2 regions of the Nonomuraea sp. CA-218870 genome follow, and region 2 is predicted to be linked to the other one. Evidence: predicted binding sites of a transcription regulator. Region 2 holds the regulator's gene; the other holds the start of a gene.
What was found. The regulator HspR, encoded in region 2, represses chaperone genes until heat shock. The targets are predictions, from matches to a motif close to ANTTGAGTCNNNNNGACTCAANT.

Region 1: a site for HspR is predicted at 8,582-8,604, ahead of lon (endopeptidase La). Genes of this name have one in related genera too.

The regions. Positions count from the first base shown of each region.
Region 1 is NZ_JBNJMN010000001.1:3,690,397-3,700,402, forward strand. It holds gene ACQEUU_RS17845 (ATP-grasp domain-containing protein) at 1-684, opposite strand, end outside; gene ACQEUU_RS17850 (hypothetical protein) at 702-893, opposite strand; gene ACQEUU_RS17855 (hypothetical protein) at 918-1,097, opposite strand; partial or broken gene ACQEUU_RS17860 (transposase) at 1,239-1,391, opposite strand; gene ACQEUU_RS17865 (hypothetical protein) at 2,045-3,058, opposite strand; gene ACQEUU_RS17870 (alpha/beta hydrolase) at 4,098-4,850, opposite strand; gene ACQEUU_RS17875 (phenylacetate--CoA ligase family protein) at 5,139-6,497, opposite strand; gene ACQEUU_RS17880 (response regulator) at 6,540-7,196, opposite strand; gene ACQEUU_RS17885 (sensor histidine kinase) at 7,193-8,443, opposite strand; gene lon (endopeptidase La) at 8,618-10,006, shown strand, end outside.
Region 2 is NZ_JBNJMN010000001.1:997,000-1,007,005, forward strand. It holds gene clpB (ATP-dependent chaperone ClpB) at 1-2,474, opposite strand, end outside; gene ACQEUU_RS05010 (heat shock protein transcriptional repressor HspR) at 2,475-2,825, opposite strand; gene dnaJ (molecular chaperone DnaJ) at 2,830-4,008, opposite strand; gene grpE (nucleotide exchange factor GrpE) at 4,028-4,633, opposite strand; gene dnaK (molecular chaperone DnaK) at 4,630-6,501, opposite strand; gene ACQEUU_RS05030 (hypothetical protein) at 6,709-7,173, opposite strand; gene ACQEUU_RS05035 (proline dehydrogenase family protein) at 7,278-8,159, shown strand; gene proC (pyrroline-5-carboxylate reductase) at 8,212-9,006, shown strand; gene ACQEUU_RS05045 (ABC transporter permease) at 9,019-9,759, opposite strand; gene ACQEUU_RS05050 (ABC transporter ATP-binding protein) at 9,756-10,006, opposite strand, start outside.

The DNA.
Region 1 (10,006 bases), 2.7 Mb from region 2:
GGCACGCCAGTCGAGTGGCTGATTCGCCGCATCCAGCGCGGCACCCCATACCTGCTCGCCGACCGTAACTACACGTAGGTGCAAACGCGCGCAGATCCTCGTTTGCACGAGAAATGGTGTCTCAGCCAGCGCGGCAAGGCGGACATCGTCGTTGCGCATCAACGTGGTGAAGATCGTGTAAGGCTGGTCCTGGTCAAAGAAATGGCCGGGACCCAACGGTTTGAGCACGATATCGGGTCCGATGGCCTCCCGCACGGCAGAGGGGTCGTTGGTGACCAAGGTGGCGGGAGTGGGAACACCAAGACGCACCGCTGTGGCATGCTGCACCAGCTTGTTTTCCGCGGCGACGAGCGCGTCGATGCCTGTTAGCCATTCCACTCCGCAGGTGCGCAGCACGGCCGTCAGCAAAGACAGCCAAGCTGTCTTCTCAGCCGCCTCCAGGGACTCAACGACCATCCCTCGCTGCCATGCAGCGGGTGCTAAACGTCGAATCCAACCACGCGTGCCCGTCTGGGGCGAGACCATCACGTGCTCCTGAGGACAGCGCACGCTCAAGCAGGCGTCCTGCAGGACATAAGGGTTCTCGGCTAACGTAGCCGCGTTGACCACCCAGCTCTGGCTGACCGGAGCAAGGCGGGCTAGCACCGCCGCCACATGCGGATCACCTTGGTCACCGACAATCACGCAAGCCACTCCGGCACTCACGGCAGGGCGATCCCGGCACCGACCCACGCAATGATCGCTCGGTCGTTGTCAACCGTTTCAATTTGCCTGGTGAGGGTTGTGTCAGGCGGCGGCTCGTCAGTATCGGCGGGCACGGCCTGCGCCAGTAGCCGATACAAACCTCGGCGCTGGCCGGCAGAGGAGAGGACACCATCGTCGTCGAAGGCCACCACCCCACTCTACGGAATCTCCCGTCAGTTAAGCGGCAACCCCGGAACGCGCAGCAAAGCAAATGCGGCGTCCTCGTCGATCGTTTCGACCGCTTTGGTGTTGAGGGTGTCCGGCGGGTCCTCCGATGCTCTGGAGGGGGACAGGGCGCACAGCAGACGGTACAGAGACACAGGGTCTGAGCCAGTACTGGTCGGCATCGTCACGCTGCACACTATAGCTGCTACCACGGAATATTCGAACTGACGTCGGCTTGCCTATCGAGCCGGGATGGTCAAACTCAAAGGTGTCAGGCGCGTGGGTTGGCTGAAGGAGTAAGGAGGGCTAAGCATGGCGGCTCTTCGAAGTTAAGCGGGGTTGAGGCATCCGCGGCTGCGTCGGGTGGTGGCGCATCGGGTGCGTAGCCGTTGATTTTCGGGGTTGCGGAAGCCGTAGGCGTCGCGGGCAACGGTTTTGATGACGCGGTTGCTGCCTTCGGAGCCTGCGTTGGTGATGCCGGTGTGGGGATGTCGTGCTCGCCGCGGAACCAGCGCCGCACCATGATCGCCTGCCGGAACGGGCTCAGGGCTCGGCTGTCTTTCGGGGTGCCACGCAGTCGGCGTTCGTCGTGCAGGAGTCGCGCGAGGTACTGAACGAGTGCGCGGGAGACGTCGAGCGTGGCACGATGTGCAATCACGTGGAGCCTTTCGGCCGGCTGAGATTCTTGTGGTGAGACCTCTTCTACCGGGGGCTCCACGTCTGTTTCTGGCCTTCGGCGACTCCTCCCGAAAGGCCCGGAACACCAGGAACGGCGTCCCAAAAATCCCGATCGCCCGAACTATTTCGCTGAGATCACCTCACTGTGAAGCGCGACGGCTCTTACGTCCGTCCACAGTTGCCTATTGAGCGGGTTGCAGTAGAGCGCGAGGCAGAGGTCACGGCTCGCATGCCGTCGCCCGACGAGCGCAAGGAGCTCCACATCCCGAAGGCGTGCCCGTACTGGTGGTCAAGCAGTCAGGCAAACGCAAGCGGGTCCAGCCGATCGGACATACTCATCTGGACGATAGAAAAGAGCTGCAGTTAGCCGACCGAAGCAAGTGGAGTGTTTGCACGTCCCAAACTGCCGACACACCTCGAGACGTGAACAGTATACCGCAGAACGATATCCGATGACTCAGGACCCACCAGCATCGAAATCTGCAGGATCGCTCATGGCCGTCGAGAAAAATATCTGGTACGGCAGCAGGGTAAATACGAAGAAGATAATTACCGTTGCTACTACAGCCCAAATAAGATGAATCGGGCGCGGCAGCCCGGCTCGCTCAAGACGCCTGATCCCGAAGGCGAACCACACAGGAATGATAAGCCCTACCAGAGTTGCGATACGTAGGGCCACACTATGTGCCGACACCATCTGAAACATCACGCCCAAATACGCAGGCCAGCCATACAGAATCAGCGGCCCAATACCCATCCCAACTATGCCTCCCCATCGCAGCCTGCGATTATCCACGTAGGCAACTATGCTTTGCGGCAAGCTGAGGTCTGGCCTACCCACCATATCAGCTACCAGGGCGTACACTCGCTGCGCCTCTACGAGCGCGCTCTCAAGCACCTGGCATCTCTGTCCTGCTACTTCCTTGGCCGCTTCTGCTTCTTCTAGATTGACCTTCAGACGATCAATTTCCTCTCTAATGTCCTCCTCGGCTCGAACGAGGGCTTTCCTGTCAACTTCGAAACGAACCAGTTCAGCCCGAGGAGCGGCCTCTATAGCTTTCTTCGTCCACGAACTCTCCAGCGCACGGGCTTCCCCTTTCACAAGTCCCATTTCGCCAACGAGGGCTTCTATCAAATCGACCATGTTCTGAATGCGTTCGTCGACTTCTACCCTCTGGGCTTCAGCAATTTCCGCTTGTGTCTCAATTTCCTCTACTTGCAAACGAGCGCGCTCCACCGCCCGGAATGCCTCAACCCTTGCGTTTTGAACCGCCTTTAATTCTTCTAGCTCTAGAGCTCTTCCTTGTTTCTCTGCCGCATGTGTAAGCAACTTCGTTACGAAACGCGAAGGGGGGATCCTCTCGCCATGCAAGTAGCGGCGAATCATCGTGGCATCTGTGCCAGATAGTCCAGCATAATTACGTATGGACTCTTCCGTCTGCGCGAAACGTTCCCTAAGATAGATCGCCAATCTTCGCACTTCTTCCGGAAGATCATCAGAAAGTGGCTTCAGTCGCGCAGGAGGCATACTTCACTCTGGCATGTGCTCACATGCACTGCTAGAGGCCATCTCACTTTTCATCCCAACTGCCCCGATAGGAACGGACTTAACGCGCATTTCACTCACAATGACACATATGTTCCTGGAGCCACACACCAGTCTTCCTCAAGACGCAAGCTTGCTTACTGTCTCGATCTTTCGGACGATGTATGCGTGGTCGCGACTCCCGCTCCTCAACCGACCGTCACAGTTACAGAGACTGCGGCAGTGACACCGCCAGCACCCGTAGTCCATGTCCAAGTTCCGGCTGAGCCATTCGACCTATGGAAGGACATCATTTTCAATGACTTCGGGGGAGCCTTTCTTGGTGTTCTCGGCGCAGCGACTGTTGCTTGGTGGCTAACACGCCGTGAACGGGAAGCCCGGCTAGATGAGAGAAGGCGAGATCAGGCAGCTCAACTCTCTACCGGTCTACGCAACCTCTGCCATGCGACAAGTGAGGCCAACCCCGAAGTCGTAGTGCCAGCGTTAGAGGTCGTAGCAGGCGCTGCGGCTCCCCTTCTTGCCCGTGTCAAGAAGACTCCACATGCCGATTTCCAGCACTGGCTCGCCGCCCAGCTAGCTCTGCTGCCAACGACATGGTTCGAGCAACTCCAGGCAACCAAGCGGCTAGAGACTCGGGTAAGAGCCAACAAGCGTAGAGAACTAGCAAGGCAGATCATCCGGCTGCAGGTTACCGTCGACCGATGGGGCGTCGATCCTAGGAACTGGCGCTCTACGACGACAGATGATGACCTTCCTCGCCTTGTGGGAGGCGGCCCTAGAAAGAGTCGTCGTCGTTGATCGTCCACACCCTTCAGATGGTGCTATCACGGACCACCCATCTGCGTGCTTGATCGTTCCCAATACCTTCCCGCAAGCCCCGGCTCGTTGCTCGGGGTGACGCCTACGCTCCTGGTCAGGGACATGAGGAGCGCTTCTCGCTTATCTGACTCCTAAGGCGGCAGCGTCAGGCCGTCCGCCGCGGAGCAAGAGGGGTGACCTGGTCAGGGCGGCCTAAGGCGATCCGCGTGAGGTTGCGCAGGGACGTGGAGCCGGGCCTGAAGTAGTCGCTGTGGCCGCCCTCGCCGGCCTCGAACAGGCGGGCGCCGAAGCCGGGGGCCATCGGGTCCCGGCCGAAGCCGAGGGGGCCCAGCCTGGTCTTGGGGACGAACCTCATCCAGTCGTTGGAGCCCAGCCCGGCCCACACCCGGGCGGTGGTGAACGTGGCGGAGCGGAACTCCAGGCCGGGGCTGGCGACGAGGGCGAGGTCGGAGACCGGCAGGCCGCCGGCGGCGGCCTTGGCGCAGACCACCGAGCCGTAGCTGTGGCACAGGAGCGCGATGGGGGCCGCGGTCCGGCGGCGGAGGTCGGTGACCGTGCGGCGGAGGGCTCGCGCTCCTTCGTCGGCCGCGGAGTCGGTCATCACGTCCAGGCTCCAGGTGGGCGGCGACTCGTAGCCCAGCCAGGCGACGACCGCCAGGCGGGTGCCGGGGGACTGGCCGGCCGCCTCGGTCAGGAGGGCGCGGGCCGAGCCGCCTGGGCGGTGGCTGCCGGTGTCGAAGGTGTCCACGGTGATGTCGGCGCCCGGCACGATGACCGCCACCCGGTCGGCCGTGGTCACGTCACCGTGGACCCGGACGAGCCGGCCGCTCGACTGGGCGGGTGGGACGAGCAGCGCCCCGAGGGCGAGCATGCCGAGGACTCCGTGCCTGAATCGCATGGTGTCGAAGCTACGGATCCGGCCCCGGTTTCCGCGTCACCGCACGGGCTGATCTTCCAGGTAGTACCGCAGGGGGATCACGACCACGACAGGATGACCGGCCGGCCCCCGGAACCCCTGGAGGGCAGGCACCCCCAGGACCTCCGCGGCCCCCCGTCCCAGCCTTCGCGATCGGCCCCGAAGTGATGCGAGGGAGAGACCGGGGCTGGAGGAGGGCGAGCGCACACTCGCCGACTCCCGCTGACCACCCGGCCGGCGTCGCTCCCGCCTCTGGGAGGAGGGCGCGGCTCAGCGGGTGTAGCGGTGTTTGGCTCCCGGCGGGAAGTACTCCGGGTCGCCTGTCTCGCGGAGCCGGATCACCGGCGCCTGGCGCGTCTGCGGCACGTAGTGCGCGAACTCGCTGTTGAGCCGCCGCAACTGGGCCAGGATCGACGCGCCGACCGCCTCCGCCGTGCCGTCCGACGGTTTCTCGCCGGGCGCCAGCTCCACCGTCACCGTCAGGTGCCGGTCGCGCCGCTCGTCCTCCGCCGCCTCCATCACGAACTTGCCGGTCACCAGCCCCGCCACCTCGGGCTGCTCCAGCCCCACGGAGATGTTCTCCGGGTACACGTTCGCCCCGTAGTAGGACACGGTGAACCGGCTCCGCCCGAAGACGTACGCGAAGGGCCGGGCGGGGCCGGGCGCCGACGGCTCCAGGCCGTGGTCGCGGGCGAAGGCCAGCATGCGCTCGTACGGGATCAGCCCGCCGTCGTCGGCGATGTGGTAGCGGATCAGCGGGATGCCGTTGTCGCCGGAGAACAGCAGGGTCCCGTCGTGCTCCTCGAAGAAGCGCACCTCGGGGTCGTACTGGACCAGCGTGGGCAGCCGCGACTCGCCGAACAGCTCCCGCGCGGCCGGCGGGCGTTCGGCCAGGAAGCGGCGGATCTCCACCGACAGCGGCGTCTCGTTGCCCAGCACCCCGGCGTCCGCGGTCCCGTACAGGGAGGCGATGCCGCGTACCGGATCGGTGATGCCCGCGCGGGACGCCACGAGCGTGCGCCACTCCTCGCTGAAGACCTCGCCGGCGGTGACCAGCTTGACGTTCCAGCGGGACCAGGGCAGTCCGGCGTCGATCACGTCCTTGAGGAAGGGCGGGTAGCCGAGCAGCACCACCTGGTCGAAGTGCGGCGCCAGCTCCGGCACCACCCGCAGGATCTCCCGCTTGTCGCTGCCGGGCGCCACGACCGTCACCGGGTAGCCGAGCTCGGCCAGCCGGCGGCAGCAGGCCAGCGTGAACAGCCCGCCCACCCAGGTGCCGAGCGCGAAGCAGACCACGGCGAGCGTGCGCCGCTCGCGGGCGGCGAAGGAGTCGCGGAACACCTCCTCGAAGCGGGCCGCGATGACGTGCTCGTCGGCGGCGGTCCGCGGCCAGAACGCGGGCTCCCCGGTCGACCCGGACGACACGGCGACGAGGTCGCCGATCACCCCGTGACGGCACAGGTCGGGCAGGGGGTGGCGTCGGGTGTACGTGTCCTTGCTCGTCATCGGCAAGCCCACGAAATCCTGAAATGTCTGGATCTGGGCGGGGTCGATGGCGTGCTCCGCCAGGAACGCCCGGTACGCGGGCACCGTCTTCACCACGTCGTGGAACAGCTTGACCAGGTCCATCAGTCGACTGTACGGCCGGGGCCGCCCCCCGTCACCCGCCCGTCACTCGCCCGGCCGCACCAGCCCGGTCTCGTAGGCGTACACGATCGCCTGGGCCCGGTCGCGCAGCCCCAGCTTCATCAGCATCCGCCCCACGTGGGTCTTGACCGTCTGCTCGGCCAGCACGAGCTTGCGCGCGATCTCCTGGTTGGACAGGGCCTGGGCGACGAGCGCGAGCACCTCGCTCTCGCGCTCGGTCAGCTCGCTCAGCCGGGCGGCCGCGGGAGCCGGGCGCGGCCCCAGCCGGGCGAACTCACGGATGAGCCGCCTGGTGACGCCGGGGGAGATCAGCGCGTCGCCGGCCGCGACCACCCGGACGGCCTCGGCGAGCTGGGCGGCCGAGGCGTCCTTGAGCAGGAACCCGCTGGCGCCGGCCCGCAGCGCCTCGTAGACGTAGTCGTCGAGGTCGAACGTGGTCAGGATGAGCACCTTGGACTCCGAGCCGGACGACAGCAGCCGCCGGGTGGCGTCCAGCCCGTCCATCACCGGCATCCGCACGTCCATCAGCACCACGTCGGGCGTCAGCTCGGCGGCCCGCTGGAGCGCTTCGCGCCCGTCGGCCGCCTCGCCCACGACCACGATGTCGGGCTGGGCGCTCAGGAACACGGTGAACCCCGTGCGCACCATGCCCTGGTCGTCGGCTATGAGAACCCGGATCACGAGGGACCCCGTCCGGTCGGCAGCACCGCGGTCACCTGAAAACCTCCTACGGGGACCGGCCCCGCCTCCAGCGTGCCGCCCAGCAGCGCCGCCCGCTCGCGCATGCCGACCAGCCCGTGGCCGGCGCCGGGCGAGCGGGCGGAGGAGGTGCCGGGGCCGTTGGTCACGTGGAGCCGCACGCCCTGCTCGTCGCGGCGGACGTCGATCATGACGGTCGCGCCCGGGGCGTGGCGCATGGCGTTGCTCAGCGACTCCTGCACGATGCGGTAGGCGGACATCCCCACCGTCTGGGGCACCCCCTCCACCGACTCGGGCAGCTTGACCAGCACGGACAGCCCGGCCGCCCGCGCGTTGGCGACGAGGTCGTCGACCTGGGCCAGGCCGGGCTGCGGGGCGGTGTCGGTGCGGCCGTCCTCGTCGCGCAGCACGCCGAGCACCTGCCGGAGCTGGGCGATCGCCTCCAGCGACAGGGCGCGGATGCCGGCGAGCCCCGCCTCCAGCTGGGCCGGGTCGCCCGCCGCCTTGAGCGGCACCGCCTCCGCCTGGATCGCGATCACCGACATGTGGTGGGCCACCACGTCGTGCAGCTCGCGGGCGATGCGCGCGCGCTCCTCCAGCACGGCCTGCGCCCCCATCGCCTCCTGGCTGCGCCGCTCCTCCAGGGCGAGCCGTTCGGTGGCGCCGCGGCGCAGCCGCACGTTGTGGCCGAGGAGCATGACGGCGCCCACCATGACCGACCCGAGCGGCACGCTGTTGGGGAAGGCGATCCACATCACCACCACGCTGATCACCCAGGCCGCGCCGGTGATCCGCCGGTCGCAGCGCACCGCCACGGAGTAGGCGACGAGCAGGTAAGAGATCACTATCTCCGCGGTGTAGGGGTTGTCCTCGTAGGCGACGCCCAGCGCGAACGAGACCCAGAGCCCGGCCGGGAGCAGCGCCAGCGAGGCGCGCCAGGCCGCCAGCGGCCTCCGGTCGCGCAGCACCAGCGGGATCGCGACGCCCAGCGCGGCCACGTAGGCGAGGGCCGGCCGCCCGTCGCGCTGGATGACCCGGTCGTAGGTGGTCAGGAACAGGATGAGGGCCAGCAGGACGTCGACCACCTGGACGAGGTCGAGTCTGCGGAACGGCAGCAGCCCCAGCCAGCGCGGCATGGGCAGGGCCCGCCGGCCCGACGGGGGCGCGGGCTGGTCGGCCGCACCCTGGTAGAGCGCCAGGAGGATGGGGCGCAGCACTGCCGAGAACACCCCCAAAGCCTACGAGCACGCCGCTCGCCACGCGTCGGACCAAGGGCTGATCCGGTCTCACTCCCAGGTATGACTTACATGATTACGCTCGCTCTGAGCGAACATCGGAAAGCTTGGGAACATTAAGCCGCTCCGATGAATTGAGTCGATATAACTCAACCCTATGGAGTTCGCATGAGTGAGAGCTTGATCCTGCCGGTGCTGCCGCTGGACGACGCCGTCGTACTGCCCGGCATGGTGGTTCCGCTGGACCTGTCCGACTCCGAGGTGCGCGCCGCCATCGACGCTGCCCGGGCATCCGGTGGCAACAAGCCGCAGGTGCTTCTCGTTCCCCGCGTCGACGGCCGCTACGGCGCCGTGGGCGTGCGGGCCGTCGTCGAGCAGGTCGGGCGGCTGCCAGGCGGCGAGCCCGCCGCCGTGGTCCGCGGCGTCGACCGGGTGCGCGTGGGCGCGGGCACCACCGGCCCCGGCGCCGCGCTGTGGGTGGAGGCCGTGACCGTCGACGCGGTCGCCGCCCACGAGCGCGCCCACGAGCTGGCCAAGGAGTACAAGGCCCTGGCCACCACGATCCTGCAGAAGCGCGGCGCCTGGCAGGTGGTCGACCAGGTCAACCAGATCGACGACCCCGCCGTGCTGGCCGACAGCTCCGGCTACACGCCGTGGCTGTCCACCTCCCAGAAGGTCGAGCTGCTGGAGTCCCCCGACCCCGCCGACCGGTTGGGCAAGCTGATCGAGTGGTCCCGCGAGCACCTGGCCGAGCTGGACGTCGCCGAGACGATCCGCAAGGACGTCCAGGAGGGCATGGAGAAGCAGCAGCGCGAGTTCCTGCTGCGCCAGCAGCTCGCCGCCATCCGCAAGGAGCTGAAGGAGCTCGACGGCGGCTCGGCCGAGACCGAGGAGGAGGACTACCGCGCCCGCGTCGAGGCGGCCGACCTGCCCGAGAAGGTGCGCGAGGCCGCGCTCAAGGAGGTCGACAAGCTGGAGCGGACCTCCGAGCAGTCCCCCGAGGGCGGCTGGATCCGCACGTGGCTCGACACGGTCCTCGACATGCCGTGGAACGTGCGTACCGACGACAACTACGACATCGCCGGTGCCCGCGAGGTGCTGGACGCCGACCACACGGGCCTGTCCGACGTGAAGGACCGCATCATCGAGCACCTGGCCGTACGCAAGCGCCGGCAGGAGAAGGGGCTCGGCGTGGTGGGCGGCCGCCGCGGCGGCGCCGTGCTCGCCCTGGCCGGCCCTCCCGGTGTCGGCAAGACCTCGCTCGGCGAGTCCGTCGCCCGTGCCATGGGCCGCGAGTTCGTCCGCGTCGCCCTCGGCGGCGTACGCGACGAGGCGGAGATCCGCGGCCACCGGCGCACCTACGTGGGCGCGCTGCCCGGCCGGATCGTCCGCGCTATCCGCGAGGCCGGTTCGATGAACCCGGTCGTGCTGCTCGACGAGGTCGACAAGGTCGGCGCCGACTACCGCGGCGACCCGACGGCCGCGCTGCTGGAGGTGCTCGACCCGGCGCAGAACCACACCTTCCGCGACCACTACCTGGAGGTCGAGCTCGACCTG
Region 2 (10,006 bases):
TCGCCGATCGCCGACTGGACCAGGCGGCGCAGCGGGCGCGCCCCGTACATCGGGTCGTAGCCCGTCAGGGCCAGCCACTCGCGGGCCGCAGGTGTGACGTCCAGGGTCAGCCTGCGGTCCGCCAGCCGCTGGGCGAGCCGGTCGACCTGCAGGTCCACGATCTGCGCCAGCTCCTCGGTGCCGAGCGCGTCGAACAGGATCACGTCGTCCAGCCGGTTGAGGAACTCCGGCTTGAACGCGCTGCGCACCGCGCCCATCACGGCCTCGCGCTTGGCGCCGTTCTCCAGCGTCGGGTCGACGAGATACTGGGAGCCGAGGTTGGACGTGAGGATCAGGATCGTGTTCCGGAAGTCGACCGTGCGGCCCTGGCCGTCGGTCAGCCGGCCGTCGTCGAGCACCTGGAGCAGGATGTCGAAGACCTCCGGGTGGGCCTTCTCCACCTCGTCCAGCAGCACCACGGTGTACGGGCGACGCCGGACGGCCTCGGTGAGCTGGCCGCCCTCCTCGTAGCCGACGTAGCCGGGGGGCGCGCCGACGAGCCGGGCGACGCTGTGCTTCTCGGAGTACTCGCTCATGTCGATGCGGGTCATCGCCCGCTCGTCGTCGAACAGGAACTCCGCCAGCGCCTTGGCCAGCTCTGTCTTGCCGACACCGGTCGGGCCGAGGAACAGGAACGAGCCTGTCGGCCGGTCGGGGTCGGCGATGCCGGCCCGGCTGCGCCGGACCGCGTCGGACGCCGCCCGCACGGCCTCGTGCTGGCCGATGAGGCGCTTGCCCAGCTCCTCCTCCATGCGCAGCAGCTTCGCCGTCTCCCCCTCCAGCAGGCGGCCCGCAGGGATGCCGGTCCAGGACGAGATGACCTCGGCGATGTCGTCGGGGCCGACCTCCTCCTTGACCATGGCGTTCTCGGGCGGGGCGGCCTCGGAGGCGGCCTTCAGCGCCTGCTCCAGGCGCGGCACCTCGGCATACATGATGCGGGAGGCGGTCTCGAAGTCGCCGTCGCGCTGCGCCCGCTCGGCGGTGCCGCGCGCCTCGTCGAGCTGCTTCTTCAGCTCGCCGACCTTGTTGAGGCCGGCCTTCTCGTGCTCCCAGCGGCCGACCAGGGCGTTCAGCTCCTCCTGACGGTCGGCCAGCTCCTGGCGCAGGCGCTCCAGGCGCTGGACGGAGGCCTCGTCGGTCTCCTTGGACAGCGCCAGCTCCTCCATCTTCATCCGGTCGACGGCCCGCTGGAGCTGGTCAATCTCGACCGGACGGGAGTCGATCTCCATCCGCAGCCGGGAGGCGGCCTCGTCGACCAGGTCGATGGCCTTGTCCGGCAGGAAACGGCTGGTGATGTAGCGGTCGGACAGCGCGGCGGCGGAGACGAGGGCGCTGTCGGCGATCTGCACCTGGTGGTGGGCCTCGTAGCGGCCCTTCAGCCCGCGCAGGATCGCGATGGTGTCCTCGACCGTGGGCTCGCCCACGTACACCTGCTGGAAGCGGCGCTCCAGCGCCGGGTCCTTCTCGATGCGCTCGCGGTACTCGTCGAGCGTGGTCGCGCCGATCATCCGCAGCTCGCCGCGGGCCAGCATCGGCTTGAGCATGTTGCCCGCGTCCATGGCGCCCTCGGCGGCGCCCGCGCCGACGACGGTGTGGAGCTCGTCGATGAAGGTCACGACCTGGCCGTCGCTCTCCTTGATCTCGGAGAGCACCGCCTTCAGCCGCTCCTCGAACTCGCCGCGGTACTTGGCGCCCGCGACCATCGCGCCCAGGTCGAGCGCGATCAGCCGCTTGTTGCGCAGCGACTCCGGCACGTCACCGGCCACGATGCGCTGGGCCAGGCCCTCGACGACGGCCGTCTTGCCGACGCCGGGCTCGCCGATCAGCACCGGGTTGTTCTTGGTGCGCCGGCTGAGCACCTGCACCACCCGCCGGATCTCGGAGTCGCGGCCGATGACCGGGTCGAGCTTGCCCGCTCGGGCCCGCTCGGTCAGGTCGACGCCGTACTTCTCCAGCGCCTGGTAGGTGTCCTCGGGCGTCTCACTGGTGACCCGGGCGTGACCGCGTACCTTCTCGAACGCGTCGAGCAGCGCCTGCGGCGTGGCCCCCGCGGCCTTGAGCAGCTCGGCGGCCTGGCCGCCGTCCGCCGCGAGGCCGACCAGCAGGTGCTCGGTCGAGACGTACTGGTCCTCCAGCCGGTTGGCGTGCTGGGCGGCGGTGTTCATGACCGTGAGCAGCTGGCGGGAGCTCGTGGGCGCCCCCACCGTCGCGCCCTGCGCCTTGGGCAGCGCCGCCAGCCGCTCCTCGGCCTTGGCCCGCAGCGCCTTCCAGTCGACGCCGACCGCCTCCAGCAGCGGGACGGCGGTGCCGCCGGTCTGCGCGAGCAGCGTGGTCAGCAGGTGGATCGGAGAGATCTCGGGATTGCCGTCGGCGGCGGCCCGCCGCATGGCTCCCGAGAGCGCCTCCTGACTTTTCTGAGTGAGCTTGTATTCCATCTACGCCCCCGGTGGCAACTCGTAGCGGATCAGCGCCTTCATCATCTGGAGTTCGGCGCGCAGCCGGTGAACCTCCTCGCGCAGCCGCAGCGACTCGTTCTCCAGCTCCAGAATCCGCTTGATGCCGGCGAGGTTGATGCCCTCCTCCTGGGAGAGCCGCTGGACCTCGCGCAGCTGGATGATGTCTCTGGTCGAGTAGAGGCGGCCGCGCCCCGCCGTGCGGCCAGGGCAGACCAGACCGAGCCGGTCGTACTGCCGCAGTGTCTGCGGATGCAGCCCCGACAGCTGCGCGGCCACCGAAATCACATAAACAGGAGTGTCATCGGACAGGTCGAAGTAGTTGGCGTCCATCGGCTCACTCGCTTCTGGCTCTCAATATGAGCTCGGCCCGCGGGTCCTCGGCCGCTGTGGCGGTGTTGAACTCCGTGAGCAGCTCCCGCGACTTGTCGTCGAGCGTCTTCGGCACCACGACCTCGACGCTGGCGAGCAGGTCGCCCTTGGTGCCGTCCTTGCGGGTGACGCCCCGGCCGCGGACGCGGAAGGTGCGCCCGTTCGGCGTGCCCGCGGGGATGCGCAGGGTCACCGGCATTCCCTTGAGCGTCGGCACCTTGATCTCGGCGCCGAGGGCCGCCTCCGTGAACGTCACGGGAACCGTGACGGTCAGATTGTCACCCGACCTGCCGAACACGGGGTGCGGCTTGACGTGCGTCACGATGTAGAGATCACCGGCCGGACCGCCGTTCTCGCCGGGCGCTCCCTTGGCCTTGAGCCTGACCCGCGCCCCGTCGGACACCCCCGCGGGGATGCGGGCCTGGATCGTGCGGATGCTCTTGGCCCGGCCGCTGCCCTCGCAGACGGGGCAGGGGTCGTCGACCAGCAGCCCGCGACCCTTGCAGTCGCGGCAGGGCTCGGAGAAGGCGAAGTTGCCCAGGTTGCGGCTGGCCGCGCCGGTGCCCTCACAGGTCGGGCAGACCCGCGGGGTGGTGCCGGCCTTGGCGCCCGTCCCGCTGCACGCGGTGCACGCGGCGGAACTGGTCAGCCTGAGCGAAACCGTGGTGCCCTCGGCAGCCTCCGTGAACGACAGCGTGACCTCTGACTCGATGTCCTGTCCGCGCCGCGGCCTGGTGGCGGAGGTGGTGCGGGTCGTGCTCCCGCCCCGGTTGAACAGCCCGCCGAACAGGTCGCTGAAGCGGTCGCCCGCCCCGGCACCGGTCTGCTGACCGGTGCCGCCGAACAGGTCGCCGAAGTCGAAGCCGAAGTTGCCGCCACCACCCGGACGCTGGCCGCCCACCCCGGACCCGAACAGTGTGCGCGCCTCGTCGTACTCCTTGCGGCGCTTGCTGTCGGACAGGACGTCGTAGGCCTCGGAGACTTCCTTGAACTTCTTCTCCTTGGCCGAGTCGCCCTGGTTGGTGTCGGGGTGGTACTGCCTGGCCAGCTTCCGGTACGCCTTCTTGATCTCGTCGGCGGTGGCTGACTTGGGCACACCAAGGACGGCGTAGTAGTCCTTCTCCAGGTAGTCCTTGGTGCTCATCTACGGCCCTTCGTCCTTGTCAGTTGTCGTCGTCATCGGACGCGGGCGCGTCCCCGGGCTCGGCCACGGCCACGCGCGCCGGACGCAGCACCCGCTCACCCATCCGGTAACCCAGCTGCAGCACCTCGATCGCCGTCGGCTCGGTCACCTCGGGCGAGTAGGTGTGCATCAGCGCCTCGTGGACCATCGGGTCGAACGGGTCGCCCTTCTGGCCGTAGGCGCTGAGACCCAGCTTGGTGAGCACCGCCTCCAGCGACTCCGCCACCTTCGCGAAACCCCCGGTGAGCTCGCCGTGCTCGCGGGCCCTGCCGATGTCGTCGAGCACCGGCAGCAGCTCCGCCAGCACCGCGGCGGTGGCCTGCTCGCGCACGGCCACCCGGTCGCGCTCCACGCGGCGGCGGTAGTTCTGGTATTCGGCCTGGACGCGTTGCAGGTCGGCGGTCCGCTCGTCCAGCTGGGCCCGCAGCTCGGCGTCGGCCGGAGCGGACTCCGCCGGCGCCTGCTGCTGATCCTGCTTGGGCGAATCGTCCTCGGGGCGCACCCTAACCTCCCCCGTCTCCGGGTCGATCTTGCGGTTGTCGCGGATCACCGGCTCCTCATGCCCGTTCTCACGCAACGGCCTCACTTGTCCTTCTTCGGCTCATCGTCCACGATCTCGGCTTCGACGACGTCCTCGTCGGCCTTCTGCTCCTGGCCGGCGGAGGCGTCCTGGGGAGCGCCCTCCGGGCCGCCCGCGGTCTGGCCCTGGTTCTGCGCGTAGATCGCCGAACCCATCTTCTGGCTGACCGTGGCGAGCTTCTCCGCCGAGTTGCGGATCGTGTCGGTGTCGGTGCCCTCCAGAGCCTTCTTCAGCTCGGCGAGCGCGTCGTTGACCTCGGCCTTGATGTCGCCGGGAACCTTGTCGTCGTTCTCGCGGAGGAACTTCTCCGTCTGGTAGGCGAGCCCGTCGGCGTTGTTGCGGACCTCGGCCTCCTCGCGGCGCTTGCGGTCCTCCTCGGCGTAGGACTCGGCCTCGCGCATCATGCGCTCGATGTCGTCCTTCGGCAGCGCGGAGCCGCCGGTGATCGTCATCGTCTGCTCCTTGCCCGTGCCCAGGTCCTTGGCGGAGACGTTGACGATGCCGTTGGCGTCGATGTCGAAGGTGACCTCGATCTGCGGGATGCCGCGCGGCGCCGGCGCGATGCCGGTCAGCTCGAAGGTGGCCAGCTTCTTGTTGTAGGCCGCGATCTCGCGCTCACCCTGGAAGACCTGGATCTGCACCGACGGCTGGTTGTCCTCGGCCGTGGTGAAGACCTCGGAGCGCTTGGTCGGGATCGTCGTGTTGCGCTCGATGATCTTGGTGAAGATGCCGCCCTTGGTCTCGATGCCCAGCGACAGCGGGGTCACGTCGAGCAGCAGGACGTCCTTGACCTCGCCCTTGAGCACGCCGGCCTGCAGGGCGGCGCCGATGGCGACGACCTCGTCCGGGTTGACGCCCTTGTTGGGGTCCTGGCCGCCGGTCAGCTCCTTGACCAGCTCGGTGACGGCGGGCATCCGGGTCGAGCCGCCGACCAGCACCACGTGGGCGATGTCGGAGACCTTGATGCCGGCGTCCTTGATGACCTGGTGGAACGGGCCCTTGCAGCGCTCGAGCAGGTCGGCGGTGAGCCGCTGGAACTCGGCGCGGGTCAGCTTCTCGTCGAGGTGCAGCGGGCCCTCGGACGAGGCGGTGATGTAGGGCAGGTTGATCGAGGTCTCGGACTGGGCCGACAGCTCGATCTTGGCCTTCTCCGCGGCCTCGCGCAGGCGCTGGAGGGCCATCTTGTCCTTGGACAGGTCGACGCCGTGCGCGTTCTGGAAGCGCTTGACGAGCTCGTCGACGACGCGCTGGTCCCAGTCGTCACCGCCGAGGTGGTTGTCGCCGCTGGTCGCCTTGACCTCGACGAAGCCGTGGCCGTCCTCCTGGCCGACGTCGAGCAGGGACACGTCGAAGGTGCCGCCGCCGAGGTCGAAGACCAGGATCGTCTGGTCCTGCTCCTTGTCGAGGCCGTACGCGAGCGCGGCCGCGGTCGGCTCGTTGATGATGCGCAGAACGTTGAGACCCGCGATCGTGCCGGCCTCCTTGGTGGCCTGGCGCTGCGCGTCGTTGAAGTAGGCCGGGACGGTGATCACCGCGTCGGTGATCTTCTCGCCCAGGTAGGCCTCGGCGTCCTGCTTGAGCTTCTGCAGGACGAAGGCGCTGATCTGCTGCGGCGAGAACTTCTTGCCGTCGATCTCCTGGGACCAGGTGGTGCCCATCTCCCGCTTGACCGATCGGATCGTCCGGTCGACGTTGGTGACGGCCTGCCGCTTGGCGACCTCGCCGACGAGGACCTCGCCGTTCTTCGCGAAGGCGACCACGGACGGCGTGGTCCGCGAGCCCTGCGCGTTGGCAATGACGGTGGGCTCACCGCCCTCGAGAATCGAGACGACGGAGTTGGTCGTCCCCAGGTCGATACCTACCGCACGTGCCATGAGTACGTCCTTGTAGTCAAAGTTGAGTCGGTTAAGCTCAACGTACGAATTCGAGCAGGCTTTGTCAAACGACTTGAGCCTACTCGACTCAACCCCTGACAAGGGCGTTTTGTTCCCTGAGATGTCCCTTAGGGGTCCGCCTCCGGGTACGCCCCACCGGCCGTGCGCGGCGGGTCTCCCGGGGGCGGAGGGCAGGGGAACGGGGTGTCAGCTCTTGGCGCCGTCTACGATCTTCCGCTTCCCGAGTGGGGACTTGAGCTTGACCGTCGTGGTCTTCTCGATGGCGATCATGATGCAGGAGACGTTCCTGGCCTTCGCCGACGGGCCCTCGTACAGGGTGATCGTGACCCGCTTCCTCGTCTCCTTGACCTTCACCCGGTCCAGCACCGTGCACGGCTCCACGCCCGACCACCAGGTCAGCCGGACCTGACGGCCCTTCGACACCGGCGTCGCCTTGGTGAAGCGCACCTTCCGGGGGTTGACCGCGTCACCCGTCGGCTTCACCGGCTTGGGCTTGACCGTCGGCGCGGGCGTCACCGCGTCCGCCACCGGTGAGCTGGACACCGGCGTGTCGGGGCCCTGGGACGCGGCCTGCTCGGCGGGCCGCTCCGCTCCGCACCCGGCGGTGAGGAGGAGACATCCGGCTATGAGAGTCGCTGTCGCTGTGCGCATACCCTTACGACGGATATGACAGGTCTCCGGTTCAGCCGGTCGGGTCCGAGGCGGGACACCCCGGGCGGGGCGGCGGGGGGAGCCCGGGTGAGTAGGGTTGAGCCGTGCTGCGTCAGGCCCTACTCGCCGTGTCCAGGAGCGCGCGCGCCGAGCGCGTCATCTCCACCTCGCCGCTGACCCGCGCCGTCGTCAGACGCTACGTCGCCGACGACATCGCCCGCACGGTCACCGAGCTGACCCGCAGGGGCCTGCTCGTCACCGTCGACCATCTCGGCGAGGACGTCCACGACAGGGCGCAGGCGGAGGGCGCCGTGCGCGCCTATCTCGACCTGCTCAGGGTGCTGCCGGAGGGCTCCGACGTGTCGGTCAAGCTCACCGCGCTCGGGCTGCGGCTGTCGGAGCAGCTCGCCCTCGACAACGCCGCCACCATCTGCGAGGCCGCCGCCCCGCGGGGCATCACGCTCACCCTCGACGCCGAGGAGCACGACACCATCCCCGGCCTCCACTCCATCCACGCCACCCTCCGCAAGGAGCACCCGAGCGTGGGGGTCGTGGTCCAGGCCTACCTGCGCGACGCCGCCGAGCGCTGCGCCAAGCTCGACGGGGCCAGGGTGCGGCTGTGCAAGGGCGCCTACACCGCGCCCGGCGCCCACACCTCGGCGGCCGACATCGACCGCTCGTACGCGCGCTGCCTCAGGGTGCTGATGAGCGGCACCGGCTACCCGATGGTCGCCACCCACGACCCTCGGCTCCTGTCCGTCGCCGCCACCCTGGCCGTCCTGGAGGGCCGCGACCACAACGGGTTCGAGTATCAGATGCTGTACGGGGTGCGGCCCGACGAGCAGGAGCGGCTGGCCGCGCAGGGGGCCAGGATGCGGGTGTACGTCCCCTACGGCGCCGACTGGTACGCCTACCTCATGCGCAGGCTGGCCGAGCGTCCCGCCAACCTGGCGTTCTTCGCCCGCTCCCTGCTGTCGCGGGGCTGACCTCGGCGCGCCGGTAGGCTGCGACCGGGCGTCTACTGCGTGAGGACAACACATGATCGCGATTCTCGGCACCGGCAAGATGGGCGAGGCCCTGCTGTCGGGGTTGCTCCGGGCCGGGTTCAAGCCGGGCGACGTGCTGGCCACCGTGCGCCGGCCGGACCGGGCGCGGGCGCTGACCGAGAGCTACGGGGTGCGGGCCGTCTCCAACGCCGAGGCGGCCAAGTCGGCCGACACGCTCATCCTGGCCGTCAAGCCGCAGGACATGGGCGCGCTGCTCGCCGAGATCGCCCCCCACCTGCCCCCCGGCCGCCTGGTGATCACCGCCGCGGCGGGCATCACCACGGCCTTCGTCGAGCAGCGGCTGGGGGCCGAGACCGCGGTGGTCAGGGTCATGTCCAACACTCCCATCCGGTTCGACGAGGCGATGAGCGTGATCTCCGCGGGCGCGTACGCGGGGGAGGAGCACCTGCGGCGCACCGAGGACCTGCTGCGGCCGGTCGGCAAGGTGCTGCGCATCCCCGAGTCGCAGCAGGACGCCGCCACAGCCCTGTCGGGCAGCGGCCCGGCCTACTTCTTCTATCTGGTGGAGGCCATGGTCGACGCCGGGATCCTGCTCGGCATGCCGCGCGCGGCGGCGCTCGACATGGTCACCCAGTCGATCGTGGGCGCGGCCGTCATGCTCCGCGACTCGGGCGAGCACCCGGTGATCCTGCGCGAGGCGGTGACCTCGCCGGGCGGCACCACGATCGCGGCCATCGCCGAGCTGGAGCGCCACAGCGTGCGGGCGGCCTTCCTGGCGGCCATCGAGGCGGCCCGCGACCGGGGCCGCGAGCTCGCCTCCGGCTGACGCCCGCGCGTTCTAGGCGTCGCGGCGGCGCATCAGCACGGCTCCGGCCAGCATGGCGGCGGTCACCCAGGCGAGGTAGACCGCGAACCCGCTCCACGGGCCCAGCGAGCCGTTGTCCTGGTTGGACACGATCAGCAGGCCGGCGTTCGTGGTGAAGTAGTCGGCCACGGTGGTTCCCCACGCGCCCGGCAGCTGGGTCATCATGGGAGGGAGCACCATGATCAGCCCGATGGCCGACACGATCGCGCCCGCCGTGTGCCTGATCAGCGTGCCCAGTCCCAGCCCGAACAGCCCGCACGCGGTCAGGTAGAGGGCGGAGCCGAGCGCGGACCGCGCCACGTCGGCCGCCTCGACGGACGGCGGCTGCATGATCGCCACGCCGACGGCGATCGCGCCGGCCGACGCGACCAGGCAGACGGCCAGCGAGACAGCGGTGAACACGATGATCTTGGCGCTGAGCAGGGTCAGGCGCCGGGGCACGGCCATGAGAGAGACGCGGATGGCCTCGGTGCGGTATTCGCTGGAGATCATCAGGACGCCGAGAGCGGCCATGGCCAGCGCGGCGATCATGCCGCCGGACAGGCTGGTGGTCACCGCCTGATCGCCCGGGATCGGCCCTTCGGCCACGCTCTTGTTGGAGGCGCTGATGAGGGCGGAGAAGCCCAGCATCAGCACGGCGGTGGTGGCGAGGGTCCACACCGTGGACCGCACCGACCGCATTTTGATCCACTCGGACCGGATGACGTCGATCATGAGGTGTACTCCAGGCTGTCCTTGGTGAGCTCCATGTAGGCGGCTTCGAGCGAGGGCTTGACGTACGTCAGCTCCTCCAGCGGCAGCCCCGCCCTGGCGGTGATCGTGCCGATCTCCAGCGGCGACACCCCGGTCACCCGCAGGTGGTCGGCGTGGAGTTCGCCCACCTTGACCAGCTCGGCCACCTCGGCCAGCCGGGGCGAGCGGACCCGCACGTAGCTCTGCGAGCTGCGTCCGATGAACTCCC